3 regions of the Paenibacillus sp. FSL K6-2393 genome follow, and region 1 is predicted to be linked to each of the others. Evidence: riboswitches for the same ligand, from Rfam matches in the RefSeq annotation. Region 1 holds a riboswitch; each other region holds the start of a gene.

Region 1 (4,217 bases):
TACTGGAAGTTCGCCAGAGGTGCACCTCTGCCCAAATCACAACCTAATCCTACCAAATAAGGAAGGTAACTAGAATAATCATTAGATCAGATATATCATGACATCGCACAATCCCTGTCATATCGGCATTTTTTGCATACCAGGTCCCTCAAGCAATATGCTGATATCAACCTCAGGTATGCTCATTTGTAACGTTTGTATCCCTAACTTTAATCCCCGATAACAAAGAAAGACCACTACATTTATCTCCAAATGTGTGATCTTGAATGTCTTCTGGCTTGCTGATATAAGATATCAGGCTCCGAATCTCTGACGATAACCGCACTTTCGACACAACTCTTCCACAGCTTCCCGCCTGGAGAAGCCATATACCAGATTGTTCGCTCGCTCACCCTCAATAATCTCCGAGAATGACTTCTCGTGCACGTTACCCAGGTTAATTACACCCTCGCCATCGAGACAGCATGGAACCACCGTTCCATCCACAAGCACAGCTGCCTGACCACGCAATGCATGGCAGAAGCCTTTGCCATCATCTTCAGGTGCATCCAGACTTGGCCACTGGAACTCGTGGTCCTGATTCAGGTATACATTTGGGGCAATTTTGACCCCGCTGCCTGGAACCACTTTTTCCTCAATGCGGAAGTCCAGATTGAACTCACGTTCCAGCACTTCAAGGGTCTCCCGATTTCGATTCATCTGAGCATTCGTGAAGTTATCCTGCGTCAGATTCCACAGTCGGAAAGAGATGATGACATTGTGCTTAACGGCCTCATGTACAAAGGACAAAATATGACGCAGATATCCGTCACGGTCGGTTGAACCTTCATGCCCATCGAAGCTGTGCAGGGAGAAATTCATCTGCCGCAGCGCCGGTTTGCCAAGCAATTTATGCTGAGTCTTGGGCAGCAGTGTACCATTCGTTGTAATGTTCACCTTGAGTCCCTTCTCATGTGCGGAATCAAGCAACAGATCTATTTTGGGATGCAACAAGGGTTCGCCTTTGACATGTAGATAAATATGATTGGTGTGTGGTTTAACTTGTTCCAGTATATTGTTGAAGACTTCAGGGTCAATGAATCCTTTGGCACGCTGCGTCTGCGGACAGAAGCTGCAAGCCAGATTGCAGATACTCGTGATCTCAATATATACTTTTTTGAACGTTTTCAACTCGGGTCCCCATTCTGCCTAGGAGGGAGAACATCCCACCTGCATTTTGTGATCCGGCCAATACGGGCCATCCCTATTATATCGGGTTCATGAGCCGAGGTAAATTGTTCAGTTATCATGCTGCCTCTTTACAGTTCATGTTCAAGTGATATATGCTGAACACACAACTGCATATCTTGAACTTTTGCACTAGGGGAGCCTTGCGGCTGAGACGAATATGACTATTCGGACCCTTTGAACCTGATCTGGATCATACCAGCGGAGGGAAGTGGAGCGGCCTTTTAGTAAGCGGAATTTTTTCATGTATGTGAAGATAAATTGCGGATTTAACTTACAGACCCACTCATTTCTCCGGAAATGGGTGGGTCTTTTTTGTTCTTTTGCAGAGTACAGGATGCCGTTGTTATTCCAGCAGTCTGACATCAAGGGGGTGAGGATCAGATGAGAAACCATGTAACCATTGAGAACGTTAGCTTCGCTTTTCCTGAAAAAAAGGATTCACCCGTGCTCGCCAATGTGTCGCTTCAGGTCCAACAAGGAGAATTTGTCTCGCTCATTGGCTCCAGCGGATCAGGTAAAAGCACGCTTTTCAAGCTGCTCGCAGGCTTGCATGAGCCTACCGTCGGCACCATCGATATTGCTGATGTACCGCAAGGACAACGGCTCGGACGAGTCGCCTATATGCCGCAGAAAGACCTGCTGTTATCCTGGCGTACCGTCATGGAGAACTGCATGCTGCCTGCCGAGCTGGCACCAGGCCGACAGGACAAGGACAAACTACGAGCCGATATCATCGCAGGATTGGCAAGGTTCGGCTTGTCCGGTTATGAGCAGGCCTATCCAGATGAGTTATCCGGCGGCATGCGGCAGCGGGTGGCATTGCTGCGTACCTTGCTTACAGGCGGGCAGCTCATGTTGCTGGATGAACCCTTCGGTGCACTCGACGCCTTAACCAAACGACAAATGCATCGCTGGTTATTGGAGCTGTGGGAGGGCTTTGGCCAAACCGTGCTGTTCATTACACATGACATCGAAGAAGCCCTGCTGTTAAGTGACCGTATCATTCTGTTAACTCCAGGGGGGCAAGGCCAGCAGTTGCGGGAGATGACGGTTCCCTTACCACGCCCAAGGCATTCGGACATGATCTACGAACTGGCTCTCGTGCAGATGAGGCAACAACTGGAGGAACAATTGCATGCAAATTGATAGAGCTGAGGTTAGCGTTTGGACGTGGTGTTCAAAGTGGCTCTCGAGGTCGTTTTCCCAATATGGTTTGTTTATTATGCTCATGTTCTTATCACTGGCGATCTGGGAAGTGATTGTGCGTATGGAATGGGTGCCCTCCTTCATCATTCCAGCACCCACGGCCATCATAGGCTCACTGGTCGAGCATCGTCATCTGCTGTTGACCATCCATCTGCCTGCAACCTTTATGGAGGTTGCCGTAGGTTTTGGATTATCCATAGTGACCGGAATTACGCTAGCGACAGGCATGCATATGAACCGATCGATTGAAAAGGCCTTGTATCCCTTCATCGTGATCAGTCAGACCATACCGCTGATTGCCCTGTCCCCCGTATTTATCCTGTGGTTTGGTTACACGTTGTGGAGCAAAGTCGCGGTGGTATTCTTAATCGCATTCTTCCCCATTGTGGTCAGTACCTACGATGGACTCCGCCAAGGCGATCCAGAGCAGCGTGAACTGCTGCTCACCATGGGCGCCAGCAAGTGGGATATTTTTTGCAAACTCCAGGTTCCGCTGGCACTTCCCTCTTTTTTCTCGGGGTTAAAGATGTCTGTGGTGTACTGCGTGGTTGGGGCAACGATTGGCGAATGGCTCGGTGGCAGCAAAGGTCTCGGATACTTCAGCCGCCGCATGTCCAGCAACATGAACACGGATGCGATGTTTGCTGCTATTGTGCTGTTATCCTTACTTGGGATCGTTTTGTTTGTACTGATTGCCTGGCTGGAGAAACGGTTTAGCATACGGCGTCATCGTCATGGAGGCAAAAGAAAAGTTGGATAATACTTAGACAGAAATTAGAGGTAAATACAGGAGTTACAATCTTCAAAACATACCTTATGCACAATTTCAGCAGCATCTTCAATCAGTTCATTGTCACATTGTCCGTTAACATGCTGCTGTCCATTTTCTACAAACCAAAACGATGAAATGAGGAACTTCATTTATGAATAACAAAGGTATATACTCCCTGCTTCCCATCATGCTCATTAGCCTTTTGCTGATCGTTAGCGGATGCAGCACCACGAATACTAGCAAAAACACGCCAACAACAGACTCTGCAACCAATGCACAACAGACAGACATGTCTGCAACCGAGCCAACATCAGACGCCAAAGATAAACTGTCCATCATGCTCGACTGGTACCCGAATGCAGTACACTCCTTCATCTACGTTGCTCAGGAAAAAGGATACTTTGCAGATCAAGGTCTCGATGTCGAAATTCAGATGCCTGCGGATACCAATGATTCACTCAAACTTGTTGCTGCTGGAAAAATTGATTTGGCTCTAAGCTACCAGCCCCAAATTTTGCTCGCTCGTGGTGAGAACATTCCTGTACGTTCCATTGCTGCTGTTGTTCGCCACCCACTTGTGCATCTGTTGACCGAAGCAAATGGCAACGTGAGCTCACCCAAAGGTCTTGAAGGGAAAACTGTCGGTTATTCTTCGATTCCGCTGTATGAAGCGATGGTTCGTACGATGATTAGCAAGGATGGCGGCAACCCCGACAACATGAATTTGGTCGACGTTGGGTTCGATCTGATTCCTTCGCTGGCTTCCGGACAGGCGGATGCAATTATGGGTGGTTTTATTAACCATGAGCAACTGATTCTGGAGAAAGAAGGACATGCCATGAAATCCATTAACCCCGTCGATTATGGTGTGCCTGATTATTATGAATTGGTTCTGACCGCGAGTGAAGCTGGCATTGAAGCAAAAAAAGACCAACTTACCCGGTTCGTCAAAGCGATCCAGGAAGGACAGAAATATGTAACGGAGCATCCAGAAGAAGCCTTGAATATT
Region 2 (4,217 bases), on a different contig from region 1:
GAGTGAAGTAACAAGTACTATCTGAAACTATGCAACTATGAACTCACTTACTTAGTAGCACCAAAAATTAACGAGGTGAACTAATATGCGTTTACTCTATATTGTTTTACTGTTTATAGTAGGTTTTTCCTGCTCCGCATTTCTATACGGAGGAGCACCAAAACTCAGTGACGCTCTTTTATTCGTTATCGCAGGAATTCTGTATAAAATATGGACCACACATAGTCACAAAGCTAATTCTGATAAAGGCTGAGTACGGTTAAGAATACATACATGACATAACACTAAAAAAAGCCGTTCTTCTCTGCAATGACAGAGAGAAACGGCTTTATCTCTATTTCAGACTGCCCAGCTTGCGCTGTACCGGCGCTTAGGACCGTGTCCGATATTCCTCGGCCTTTTCCTGCATGCCCGCTGCTACAGCCTCATTCTCGGACAATCCTTTATCCGCGGCAAAGGCACGAATGTCCTGCGTGATGCGCATGCTACAGAACTTCGGTCCGCACATGGAGCAGAAATGAGCTTCTTTGGCTCCTTCTGCTGGCAGCGTCTCATCATGGTAGGACAGCGCACGTTCAGGGTCCAGTGACAGGTTAAACTGGTCACGCCAGCGGAACTCGAAGCGTGCCTTGGACAATGCATCATCCCGGCGTTGAGCACGTGGATGGCCTTTTGCCAGATCGGCGGCGTGGGCTGCAATCTTGTAGGCGATGACCCCTTCCCGCACATCATCCTTGTTGGGCAGGCCCAAATGTTCTTTTGGTGTAACATAACAGAGCATGGACGTGCCGAACCAGCCAATCATGGCCGCACCAATGGCGGATGTGATGTGGTCGTATCCCGGAGCAATGTCGGTCGTCAGCGGCCCCAGCGTATAGAACGGTGCCTCTTTACATATCTCCATCTGCAAGTCCACATTCTCTTTGATCTTATGCATCGGCACGTGACCCGGCCCTTCGATCATCACCTGCACATCATGCTTCCATGCGATCTGCGTCAGTTCCCCGAGCGTAGCCAGTTCCGCCATCTGAGCTTCGTCATTGGCATCGTAGATACTGCCTGGACGAAGTCCATCTCCCAACGAAAACGCCACATCATACCTTTTCATAATCTCGCAGATTTCTTCAAAATGGGTGTACAAAAAATTCTCCTGATGATGCGCAAGGCACCATGCTGCCATAATGGACCCACCGCGAGACACAATGCCTGTCATCCGCTTGGCGGTCATGGGGATATAACGCAGCAGTACACCTGCGTGGATCGTAAAGTAGTCCACTCCCTGCTCTGCCTGCTCAATGAGCGTATCACGGTACAACTCCCAGGTCAGCGCTTCCGCTTCGCCATTCACCTTCTCCAGCGCCTGATACAGCGGCACCGTACCAATCGGCACAGGTGAATTGCGGATAATCCACTCCCGGGTGGTATGAATGTTTTTGCCTGTGGACAGATCCATCACCGTATCCGATCCCCAACGTACCGCCCAGGTCATCTTCTCCACCTCTTCCTCGATGGAGGAAGATACGGCAGAGTTACCTATGTTGGCATTGATCTTCACGTGAAAATGACGACCGATCAACATCGGTTCACTCTCCGGGTGATTGATGTTGGATGGCAGAATCGCACGTCCACTCGCCAGCTCCTGCCTTACAAATTCCGGTTCTACGCCCTCACGAATGGCGGCAAACTCCATCTCTGCCGTAATGACTCCCTGCCTCGCATAATGCATCTGAGTCACACAGCGTCCTGTCTGTGCTCGCAGCGGTTTGCTACGCAATCCAGGGTACTCTTCGGCGCCGGCTCTCTTCCCTCCGGGCTTTAGTCCGTTATCCTCCGGTTTAACCGTACGGCCCTGATAAGCTTCGACATCACCACGCTCTGTGATCCAACGGGTACGCAAGGCTGGCAGACCTGCACGGATATCGGCATGAAATCCGGGATCGGTCATCGGCCCGCTCGTATCGTAGACACGTAGCGGTTCGTTATGCTCCACCCCTTGGGGAGTATTCGTGTCATGAAGGGCTATCTCACGCTCAGGTACAGCAATGTCCGGCCGTGAGCCCTGAATGTAGACTTTGCGGCTGCCCGGAAAGGGCTGAATCCGTCCGGCCACTCCTGTTTCTTTTTCCACCTGCTGACCGTTATGTTCCTGCTCCATCGCTTGTTGTCCCGTTTGATTTCCTGTACTCATGTTCGCTTGTCTCCTCCTCAGTGTTCATCGCTTGTTTGGTTGGTATCGTCATTAGCTTACTTACGTACCTGTCCCAAATCATGCGCAATGCAGAGAAGAAAGAGCGATCCTACGCCAGACCAGGGGAGACACTTTTCATGTACAGTTAACAACAGACGGGGGCTGCCACAGATCATGAATCTATGGTGACTTCTCTCTCATCATACAAGCCCACTTTCGCAGGTTATTGAAAAAAGAAGTCAATGGAGTACGCGCTATATCGCCCGTTCACTGTATATAAAAAGCCGGTCCCCGAAGGAACCGACTTTTATGTCCATCACCAATAATGCACCTTCAATCAGCTCCTTAACGGAGACTACAAGGGTCACATCATGAGGTGGTTGAGGTCATATCGCCGATTACTTCCCTACGCTGGTATGATCCAGATCAGGTGCAAAGGGTCCGGAATCTCATGCGATTCCGTCTCAGTCCGGACAATTCGGACTCCCCCAGTAACGTTAGTAAGTTGCGGCTTACATAAGCCGCCGTTCATATTCAATGAAGCTGGCCCCGTAGGGCCGTCCATTACAGAGTAGCGCAACCGGAACATAAAAACAACCTTTATATTCCAAATGATCAAACTCCATTGGAGAAAAAAACTTACATAAACATCAGGATAACATGAGCCCCATCTGCGTAGCAGCATCCTTCAATACAGGTGCGTATTCATGCAATGTCTCCTGCGAGAGTCGACTGACAGGCCCTGAGACCGAGAGCGCAGCTGCAATATTGCCTCTGCGATCCATAATCGGTACAGATACCGCGGCAGCTCCCGGCTCACGTTCCTCATAACTCGTCGCATATCCGTTATCCCGGATATCTCCCATTTGCGCCAAATACACCGCCGGATCAATAAACACCGGCCATTCCGGGCCGTTCATCAGTTCTTCACGATCCTCGTCCGTGGCAAACGCCATCAAAACTTTGCTGGAAGCGCCCACAGACAGCGGGAGTCTAACACCAACGGGGGCGACTCGGCGAATCGCCTGATCACTTTGCACAGCCTGAATCCGTATCCGTTCACTCCCATCACGCAGGTACAGACTCACGGTCTCCCCCAATCGATCTCTCAGTCGCTCCATCGCAGGCAACAGCAGAATAGCAGGATCGTCACTGCGGGACATATGAGCTGACAGCTCCCAGATTCGGATGCCAAGTCGGTACTTCTCTGTTGCTGCATCACGGATCACGAACCCTCGATCCTCCAGCGTAGCCATCAAACGGTGCACTGTACTTTTGTGCAAGCCGATCTGGCTGGCAATTTCGGTGAGTCCCAGATCACTGCGTGTGGTAAAACATAATAATATATCCAGCGCCCGTTCCACAGCCCGGACGGTTAACTTGCGATCTTCCATGGCATAATGCCCTCCTCATGTTTCATCACATGAAACTTGGTTACATAAATTATATGAGAAACGGTCTCATCTGTAAACCAAAAAGAGCCAAAATCGAAATAGGCCAACCTGTAAATTTTTCCTTTTTATAAGACTTAATCCCCTGTAATTTACACACTAAGGTAATGTTACCCATATATCTTAAGAACTATATAACAATTGCGTAACAAATGCCCTCAATCAATTGACTTTGACTATACTGGAACATACGATAAAGATATATTACATTAAGACATCGCTCTGAAGCAGGCTCTGAAATCGACGCAATTCTCTTTTCATGTCGTTGTTATCTTCAACTGAACTTCAAAGGAGGGGCATTCATGTATCCAACATCCCAGAGCGAAGCCCCGCTGCAAACAAAAGTGTCCGATCTGCCCTCTTCCCTATCACCGAGGCTGATTCGGTTCAAACATATTATCGTAGCGTTGCTGCTCTCCGTTGTATTTTTTCTACTGTTTTGTTTTATCGCACTGCATGGTTATATCGCATGGGTATTATCCAATCCAACGGTAGCGCCTGTCTTCTCCAATCCGATGCAAGCCAAGAACATGAAGTATGAAGACATCACGTTCCCGGCAGCAGATGGCAGCCGCACG
Region 3 (4,217 bases), 3.1 Mb from region 1:
ACATTACTTTCAGAAAAGACGGGACCTGTGCTAGAATAGGGTTTCGGAACAATAACAAAAGTAATGTCTAATAGATAGGAGCAACCTCATCTTATGAGTTTATTGTCAGTAGAGAACGTAAGTCACAATTTTGGAGATCGCACGTTATTTAAAAATGTATCATTTCGTTTACTTGCCGGAGAGCGCGTAGGACTTGTTGGTGCCAATGGTGTGGGTAAATCCACATTAATGAACATCCTTACCGGTAAATTGCTTAAAGATAGTGGAAAAGTGGAATGGACACCTAAGGTCCGTTATGGATATCTGGATCAGCACACGAAGCTTACCCCAGGCAAAACCATTCGTGACGTGCTTAAGGATGCATTCCTTCCGTTGCTTGAATTGGAAAAAGAAATGATGAATATTACGGACCAGATGGCAGATGCAGATCCAGATAAGCTCGAGCAGTTGCTGGAAGAGATGGGCAATATTCAGGAACAACTGGAACAGGGCGATTTTTATCTGATTGACGTAAAAGTGGAAGAGATGGCCAATGGTCTTGGTTTGTCCGCAATTGGTCTTGATCGGGATGTCGCAGCTCTAAGTGGTGGACAACGTACCAAGGTGCTTCTTGCCAAGCTTCTGCTAGAGAAACCTACAGCTCTTTTGCTGGATGAGCCGACCAACTATCTGGATGTAGAGCACATTGAATGGCTGTCACGTTACCTGAAGGACTACCCGCACGCGTTTCTCTTAATCTCCCATGACACGGAATTCATGAATGAAGTCGTAAATGTCATTTATCATTTGGAATTTGCCAAATTAACGAGATATGCAGCGAACTATAACAAGTTCCTCGAGATGGCTGATATGAATAAAGCCCAGCATATTGATGCATATGAGAAGCAGCAAGAGTACATCAAGAAGCAGGAAGATTTCATTCAGCGTAACAAGGCACGTGCTTCAACTTCAGGTCGAGCGAAGAGCCGTGAGAAACAGCTGGACAGAATTGAACGTATTGATCGTCCAGATGAAGCAGCCAAACCAACGTTCAAATTCAAGGATGCCCGCGCGAGCAGCAAAACGGTCTTTGAGGGCATTGATTTTGAAATTGGATATACGTATCCTTTGCTGCCTAAGATGACAATGACAATCGAACGTGGTGAGAAAATTGCCATCGTAGGTTGTAATGGTGTGGGTAAATCGACGCTGTTGAAAACCATCCTGGGCAAAATATCTCCACTCAGTGGAAAGACCTTTTTGGGAGATTATCTCGAAACGGCCTATTTTGAGCAGGAAGTTCGTGCTGGGAATATCACGCCGATTGAGGATGTCTGGAATGAGTTTTCACATTTGACCCAGAATGAGGTCCGGGGTCATCTCGCTCGCTGCGGGTTGAAAAATGAGCACATTACCCGTCCGCTTAACATGCTGAGTGGTGGAGAGCAAGCCAAGGTTCGTTTATGCAAACTCTTGATGCGTGAAAGCAACTGGATTTTATTCGATGAGCCGACAAACCATCTCGATGTCACAGCCAAAGCGGAGTTGCAGCGTGCTTTGCAAGAATTCAAGGGAACGGTGTTACTGGTATCTCATGAACCTGATTTCTACGAGGGTTGGGTCACCAAAACATGGAATGTCGAAGAGTGGTCTGAGAAAAACTAGATGATCTAAGACAATGTTTAACAGAAATGACGGTGACAAAAAAATCCGTCTATGGTAACATAGGCTACAACTTCATATGAACACTAGGGGGGCCGCACGATGCGGCTGAGATGGAAGAATGCGATTCCGGACCCTTTGCACCTGATCTGGATCATACCAGCGTAGGGAAGTGGCGAGCGCGTTTCAGTGAATGACGTGAGCAAACGGCAACTCTTAAGGATTTCAACCGTCTGCTTAACGAATTGAAACATGCAGTTGCGTGTATAACGTTATGGCTATAAGGTCTATAGCTTTATTGCACGAAATGAACTGTATGTATCAGTCAGTCATCTGGTTCTATAATTAATACGCAGCCACTCCCCTACGGGAGTGGCTTTTTTGTGTTTTCATAGCATTCAAGTTTGGAAGGAGATGAACAGTACGGTAATTTCTCATGAACATGTTCAAGAATCATTTGAATTGCATGTTGTATCTACGGGTGCAGGGGATCAGGCAGCTTTTGTAAAAGCTGCAAAGGACGTTTGGCCTTTGGTGGACTATATTCAAATACGAGAAAAACAACTCACATGGCAAGACAAGATCGGTTGGGCTCAAAGTCTGCGTAGCGTTGGCATTCCATCTTGCCGCATTGTTATCAATAGTTCAGAACTGCCTCCACAGAATGACATTTATGGCGGTGTACATTGGGGGCAAGATGCGATACGAAATTATAACCCTGCTGTTATAAGCAATGTGCAGCGCCTTCGTCTGGGTGTATCTGTTCATTCAATCGATGAGGCAAAAATCGCTGAAGAACGGGGAGCCGATTATCTTTTCTTCGGGCATGTCTACTCAACCAACAGTAAGCCTGATCTTGACCCCAGAGGATTACATGCTCTTGCTGAAGTGTGCAGGCGTGTCTCCATTCCTGTCATGGCGATTGGGGGTATCGGACCGGGAAACATTCACGCTATTCGCTCTGCAGGGGCACAGGGAGTCGCCGTGATCTCGAATGTATGGGCGAGCGAGTCACCGGATCGGGCGGCTGCATTATTAAGGCAGGCTATCGTTGCTACAGAAAGTCTGAGTCCCTGAATCAAGGAGATGAGAGGATGAAAGAGATCGTTATTGATAAACCAGATAAGTTTCATGCAGAAACGATTATTGTAGGTGGAGGCGTTGTTGGTTGTGCTATCGCTTATGAGCTTGCTTCCCGTGGACAGGATGTGCTGTTGCTGGAGCGTTCGGCGATTGCAGGAGGCACTTCTTGCGCGGCGGCTGGAATGCTGGCGGCAGACAGTGAGGATTTTGCTCATCCTTTGATGGCTAAGCTTGCCAGACAGAGTAGACAGTTACTTATCGAGCAACAGGTGCTAATGGCTACACTCAGTGAGGTAGAGACTGGCCTGCAACGCCAGGGATTCCTAACTCCTTTTCGTTCATACAGTGAATTAAGTAGTTATAAGGACAATCGGAAGTCTGCGTTGTCTGCTTCTGCTGATGAGGTATGGTGGGATCGTTCCGTTGTGCAACAGGAGGCATCATGGCTTAACAGAGATACGTATGGAGCCTACTACAGACCTTACGAGAGTGAGATTCTTCCAGTCCATCTAACGAAGGCATATGCTGAATCCGCTCAAGCATTGGGAGCACGGGTTATGGAGGACATACAGGATATACGTGTGCAAGCAAACGAACTTGGCGTGCAGGGAATCACCACATCGATCGGTGAGATGAGATGCAAACATGTCATTATAGCGGCTGGATTACAGAGTGAAGAGTTAATGAGACATGTGAATCTGAGCATGCCTGTGTGGTCGGTAAAAGGAGAAATAGCCGCCGTTCAGTTCTCAGATGAACATGCAGGGTACAGACCTGACAGAACGGTGTATGCAGAGGATATCTATATTGTTCCCAAAGCCAATGGCGAAGTTTGGCTCGGGGCAACCAGTCTGCCAGGCAGAACGGATCTTAACGTTTCTGTACAGGGTGTCCAGAAGCTGCTAACAGCGGCTACCCACTGGGTACCTGGGATGAAAGAAGCACAATTTATGCGAGCGTGGGCAGGCGTAAGACCGGCAACTCCAGATGGACTGCCTTATATAGGTGCTTGCAAGAGTATACCAGGGCTGTTCGCCGCCTTTGGGCATTACCGCAACGGTATCTTGCTTAGTGCGATAACAGGCAGGCTTATCGCTGAGTTGCTCGCTGGCAAAAGCTCAGAAGAACTCGGAATTGAGGCGCTGAGTCCGGAGCGATTGAACAGAAAGGGAGTGGTGCAGTGAATATCATCGTTAATGGTCAACGGATGGAGATTGAAGACAGATTGAATCGTGTGGATAAACTGCTTAAATCTTTTGATCTGCAAGTCAAGACTGTAGTTGTAGAGCTGAACAAGCATATTTTAACCCGTGAGTATCATGAGTCAACGGCATTAAGAGAAGGCGATCGAATTGAGATTGTACATTTTGTAGGAGGCGGTTGATGATGTTGAATATTGGTAAATATACGTTTGAGTCCAGATTGTTGCTTGGAACAGGCAAGTTTTCGGATCTGGAAGTGCAAAGTCAGGCTGTGGAAGCATCTGAAACGGA

The links. Region 1 has a riboswitch for thiamine pyrophosphate ahead of MHI14_RS26615 (ABC transporter ATP-binding protein). Riboswitches for the same ligand answer to the same signal wherever they lie in the genome.
Region 2: it holds a riboswitch for thiamine pyrophosphate, as region 1 does, so the genes downstream of both, thiC (phosphomethylpyrimidine synthase ThiC) here and MHI14_RS26615 (ABC transporter ATP-binding protein) in region 1, are expected to answer to the same signal.
Region 3: it holds a riboswitch for thiamine pyrophosphate, as region 1 does, so the genes downstream of both, MHI14_RS12975 (thiamine phosphate synthase) here and MHI14_RS26615 (ABC transporter ATP-binding protein) in region 1, are expected to answer to the same signal.

The regions. Positions count from the first base shown of each region.
Region 1 covers NZ_JBBOCU010000001.1:6,001,454-6,005,670, forward strand. The annotation lists gene MHI14_RS26610 (radical SAM/SPASM domain-containing protein) at 295-1,170, opposite strand; TPP riboswitch at 1,352-1,454, shown strand; gene MHI14_RS26615 (ABC transporter ATP-binding protein) at 1,612-2,376, shown strand; gene MHI14_RS26620 (ABC transporter permease) at 2,366-3,196, shown strand; gene MHI14_RS26625 (ABC transporter substrate-binding protein) at 3,360-4,217, shown strand, end outside.
Region 2 covers NZ_JBBOCU010000002.1:719,997-724,213, reverse strand. The annotation lists gene thiC (phosphomethylpyrimidine synthase ThiC) at 371-2,155, opposite strand; TPP riboswitch at 2,575-2,688, opposite strand; gene MHI14_RS30430 (IclR family transcriptional regulator) at 2,839-3,582, opposite strand; gene MHI14_RS30425 (alpha/beta hydrolase) at 3,942-4,217, shown strand, end outside.
Region 3 covers NZ_JBBOCU010000001.1:2,931,831-2,936,047, forward strand. The annotation lists gene MHI14_RS12970 (ABC-F family ATP-binding cassette domain-containing protein) at 94-1,644, shown strand; TPP riboswitch at 1,720-1,829, shown strand; gene MHI14_RS12975 (thiamine phosphate synthase) at 2,056-2,718, shown strand; gene thiO (glycine oxidase ThiO) at 2,736-3,908, shown strand; gene thiS (sulfur carrier protein ThiS) at 3,905-4,108, shown strand; gene MHI14_RS12990 (thiazole synthase) at 4,111-4,217, shown strand, end outside.